DNA from 2 places in the Pantoea sp. S-LA4 genome. Region 1 is predicted to be linked to the other one. Evidence: predicted binding sites of a transcription regulator. Region 1 holds the regulator's gene; the other holds the start of a gene.
What was found. Region 1 encodes LexA, which represses DNA repair genes until DNA is damaged. Its sites were predicted from a motif close to TNCTGTATGTACATACAGNA; they were not measured.

Region 1 (2,398 bases):
CTCTGCCAGTGCGGTCGCGGTTGCCGCTCCCGCCACGCCCCAGTGCAGCCCCATCACCAGCCACAGATCGAGCACAATATTGACCAGATTACCGACCACCAGCAGGATGACCGGTGCCCGCGCATACTGCACACCGAGCAGCCAGCCAAGGATCACCAGGTTTGCCAGCGTGGCAGGCGCACTCAGCCAGCGGATCTGAATAAACAGCGTCGCCTGTTGCAGAACCTTGGGATCGCCGCCAATCAGAGAGGTCGCCAGGCGGGTGATGGGGGTACGCAGACAGATGAACAGCACGCCAGCCAGCAGCGCAATGATTAAAGGCTGGGTCAGCGCGCGTGCCAGTGCCGTTTTATCGCCCGCGCCGAATGCCTGCGCCGTCAGGCCAGTGGTACTCATTCGCAGGAACAGCAACAGCATGAAGAGGAAACTGGTGACTGTCGTCCCGACCGCCACCCCGCCAAGATAGACCGGGCTGTCGAGATGACCAATGACAGCGGTATCGACCACACCCAGTAAGGGTACGGTGATGTTAGAAAGGATCATCGGCAGCGCGAGCCGCCAGAGTTTTTTGTCGGTAGCCGTTAAAAAACGCATTCGCAGTTCCGTGCTCAGCGCTGCAGAGAGGGGAGCTGCAGCGACAAAATTAGGGCCGACAGAATAGCATCAGACGCTACGAATGCGCGGTTATATCAGGCTCAGAGCCACTCGCCGTTGCGAACCACACCCACCGCCAGACCTTCAACGGTCAGTGACTGCGCGCGCGTATCGACGACGATCGGATCAAAGTCGCTGTTTTCCGGCAGGAGATGCACGATAGCGCCCTGCTTTTTCCAGCGTTTCACCGTCACTTCATCATCAATGCGGGCCACGACAACCTGGCCGTTACGGACATCCTGGGTTTTATGCACCGCGAGCAGGTCGCCATCCATAATCCCGATATCTTTCATCGACATTCCGCTGACGCGCAGCAGGAAGTCGGCAGAGGGTTTGAACAGGCCCGGATCGACTTTGTAATGAGTTTCGATATGTTCCTGCGCCATGATCGGCTCACCGGCAGCGACCCGGCCAATTAACGGCAGACCTTCAGAGGCCTCTTCTTCCATTAACAGACGGATACCGCGCGAGGCGCCAGAGACAATCTCAATCACCCCTTTACGTGCCAGCGCTTTAAGATGCTCTTCTGCCGCATTCGGCGAGCGGAAACCCAGCTGCGCGGCAATTTCTGCACGCGTAGGCGGCATGCCCGTTTGAGTAATATGGTCGCGAATCAGGTCATAGACCTGCTGCTGCCTGCTGGTTAATGCTTTCATCCCGCCCCCTGGTTGTTTATACAGTCGCTGTGAGTATATACAGGTATTGGCGAAATGGAAACCGATTCTCAGGCAAAAACGCGCCAGATGGCGCGTTGTGGAAGGGTTATCGCAAATGTGTCCAGAGCAGCGCGATCCAGACAAACAGTGCCAGTAAGATACTGATCAGCACCGCTGCCGAGCCCATATCTTTTGCCCGACCGGCTAACGGATGGCGCTCCTGACCGATACGATCCACAACCGCCTCGATGGCGCTATTGAGGATTTCAACGATGACTACCAGCACCACAGCGCCGATCATCAGGATGCGCGAGACGATATCGACATCCAGCCAGCAGGCCACAATAATGGCGACCAGCGCGGCCAGCGCTTCCTGCCGAAAAGCCGCTTCATGCTGCCAGGCGGCACGCAGGCCCTGCCATGAGTAACCTGCGGCTTTCACAATTCTTACAAGACCGGTGGCATTATTTGCCATATTGGTGGAACCCTTTCATCGGATTGACGTCAATGTCTGGGCTGCGTGCAATTGGCACCACCACAGATCTTCGCTGCGCTTTCTGGTATGCTTGCGGCGCTTTGCTAACAAGAGGCTTCATGTTGTCTATGTCAGGTTGGCGTAAACTTTATTACAAATTACTGAATTTACCACTGTCGTTTTTGGTAAAGAGTAAGGCCATTCCGGCCGATCCCGTTTCTGAACATGGTCTGGACCCGACCCGGCCCATTATGTACGTTCTGCCTTACGATTCGAAGGCCGACTTACTGACTTTACGTGCGCAGTGCCTGCGGCATCATCTGCCCGACCCGCTCTCTCCGCTGGAGATTGATGGTTCACTGCTGCCGCGCCACGTTTTTATCCACGATGGCCCGCGCGTCTTCCCCTATTTTGTGCCCAGCGTCGAATCGGTGAAGATTTTTCACGATTATCTCGACCTGCATCGCAATAACCCCAAACTGGATATCCAGATGCTGCCGGTGACGGTGATGTTTGGTCGTGCGCCAGGCCGTGAGGTTCAGGGCGAAGATGCACCGCACCTGCGGGTACTGAACGGCGTGCAAAAGTTCTTTGCGGTGATCTGGCACGGACG
Region 2 (2,398 bases), 1.5 Mb from region 1:
AAATGCATGTTTACAGGATTTAAACAAAATCCCTGGTTAATGTTGTTTATTTACAGCCTGTTGAAATTATATCGTCTCGCTTTCTGCGTTTTTTTTATCAAAATTTTTGTTCAGACCTTTTTGCTAAAGTCTGTACTTCTGCCGTCTTTTTCATGAAAACCTGTACAGGTTTAGCCAGGGAAAAGCGGCTCTCCTGACGCTGGCAGCGTTCACGATCGTTGCAATCCTGGCCGCCCGATCCCTGAGTCAGCATAATTCACTTCACACCCGTTACTCAGAAGGCTAAGGTTGAGCGCTTACTTAATCAGAAGGAGATGATCATGGTTAATGACTACTTTGCACTTCCGCCTGCGGGCATCACACAAGAACAACATAAGCGCACGGTGGCAGTGGCGGCTGCGCTGGCAGTAGCAAAAGAGTCGGTCAGCGCATCAACCTCGGCGACCGGTTCAAAAACGGCGTGGGATCTGCAGGCGGTCGCCAATGAAATCGCTAATCTGGCCGATGCGATTCAGGATGCCCTGGAGAGCGATAGCGAGGTATAAGCCTGCCGTTAACGTGCAGTCACCTTATGCCCGGCGGCTGGCGCGTTGGAGAGCAGGGGATACCCGGCAACGTCATCGCTGCCGGGTATTGGCTTATTCTATGGATGGTGGCTCATATTTAATGTACTGACGCAGGGTGTCATGGATCGCCCGATTATCCCCTTCATCCAGCCCACGATCGGCATATTCTTTCGCCAGCGCCGCCAGCACATCATCAAATTTACCCTTGTAATTGAGATTATTGAGTGCGATCTGCTGACCCAGGATCGCTTTTAATACGGTGGTCTCAACTTTCAACTGACGGACTTCGTTTTCAAGATGCGTGATGCGATTGTCGTCTGACATAACACCTCCATGATTAAAACCGCAGAATAACCATGCCACGCCGGATATTCAAACAACGGTGGCAGCAGAGAAACGTTGTCAGATTTTCCTTAAATCAGCATCATTCATTAGCCACGACGATTAATGTAAAACTCACGCCGCTCAGGTCATGCGGCGATAGTGACCACTTTCTGCTGAATATGACGTCAGGGTGAAAAAAAGCCACAAAAAAAAGTGCATTGTCTTCAACCCCTTCGCTTAAACCTTTTCCGTTACGCTTGATTAAAAGGGGGATTCGATATTACTGTGTTTATATACAGTTATCTGGAAAAGGAGTGAAATTGTGGAATTCATCAAACCTGCGGACCTCCGCGCCGTCATGCCATTACCGTTATATATCGAACGCATTCCCTGCGGCTTCCCTTCACCGGCGCAGGATTATGTCGAACAAAGAATTGATTTGAACGCACTGATGGTTCAGCGGCCAAGCGCTACCTATTTTGTCCGGGTCAGCGGCGAATCGATGATTGACGCAGGGATTAACGACGGCGACATGCTGGTGGTTGACAGTTCACTTACCGCCGCGCATGGCGATATAGTGGTTGCCGCCGTCGACGGTGAATTCACGGTTAAACGCCTCCAGCTTCATCCCTGCCTGCAACTGATGCCCATGAATACCCAATTTAAGCCGATCGCCATCAAAACCGAAGAGGCGCTTGAGGTGTTTGGCGTCGTGACGTTTGTTATTAAATCGACCCATTAATTATGTTCGCGCTGGTCGACGTGAACAGTTTTTATGCCTCGTGCGAGACGGTGTTCAGGCCCGATCTGCGCGGCAAGCCGGTAGTCGTACTGTCGAATAACGACGGTTGTGTTATTGCGCGCAGCGCCGAGGCGAAAAGAGTGGGCATCAAAATGGGCGCGCCCTATTTTAAAATGCGTGAGGAACTGACGCGCCATGCGGTGCAGGTCTTCAGCTCAAACTATGCGCTCTACGCCGATATGAGCCATCGGGTGATGACCATACTGGAAGAAATGGCGCCTTCGGTTGAGATTTACTCGATCGACGAAGCGTTTATGGATCTGACCGGCGTACGCAACTGCATGGCGCTGGAGACCTTTGCTCATCAGGTCCGGCAGCGGGTGCTGAAAGAGACTCATCTGACCGTCGGCGTCGGCATTGCGCCGACCAAAACGCTGGCTAAGCTGGCCAATTTTGCCGCCAAGAAATGGAGCAAAACCGGCGGCATTGTCGACCTGTCAAACCGCGAGCGGCAGGAAAAACTGCTGGCGCTGACGGATGTGACGGATGTCTGGGGCGTGGGGGGACGTATCGCTAAACGGCTGAAGGCGATGGGGATCGAGACGGCGCGGGATTTAGCTGCCCAGAGCACCTGGACCATCCGTAAACATTTTAATGTGGTGCTGGAGCGCACGGTCAGGGAACTGCGCGGTGAGCCCTGCCTGGAGATGGAAGAGTTTGTCCCGGTTAAACAGCAAATCATGTGCTCGCGATCGTTTGGCAGCCG

Region 2: umuD (translesion error-prone DNA polymerase V autoproteolytic subunit) is a predicted target of LexA. The motif match lies at 1,172-1,191, and genes of this name have one in related genera.

The regions. Positions count from the first base shown of each region.
Region 1 covers NZ_JBTLRC010000002.1:38,372-40,769, reverse strand. The annotation lists gene dinF (MATE family efflux transporter DinF) at 1-594, opposite strand, end outside; gene lexA (transcriptional repressor LexA) at 696-1,310, opposite strand; gene ACX3P5_RS01075 (diacylglycerol kinase) at 1,417-1,785, opposite strand; gene plsB (glycerol-3-phosphate 1-O-acyltransferase PlsB) at 1,914-2,398, shown strand, end outside.
Region 2 covers NZ_JBTLRC010000002.1:1,537,253-1,539,650, forward strand. The annotation lists gene ACX3P5_RS08060 (hypothetical protein) at 321-545, shown strand; gene ACX3P5_RS08065 (hypothetical protein) at 639-890, opposite strand; gene umuD (translesion error-prone DNA polymerase V autoproteolytic subunit) at 1,213-1,632, shown strand; gene umuC (translesion error-prone DNA polymerase V subunit UmuC) at 1,635-2,398, shown strand, end outside.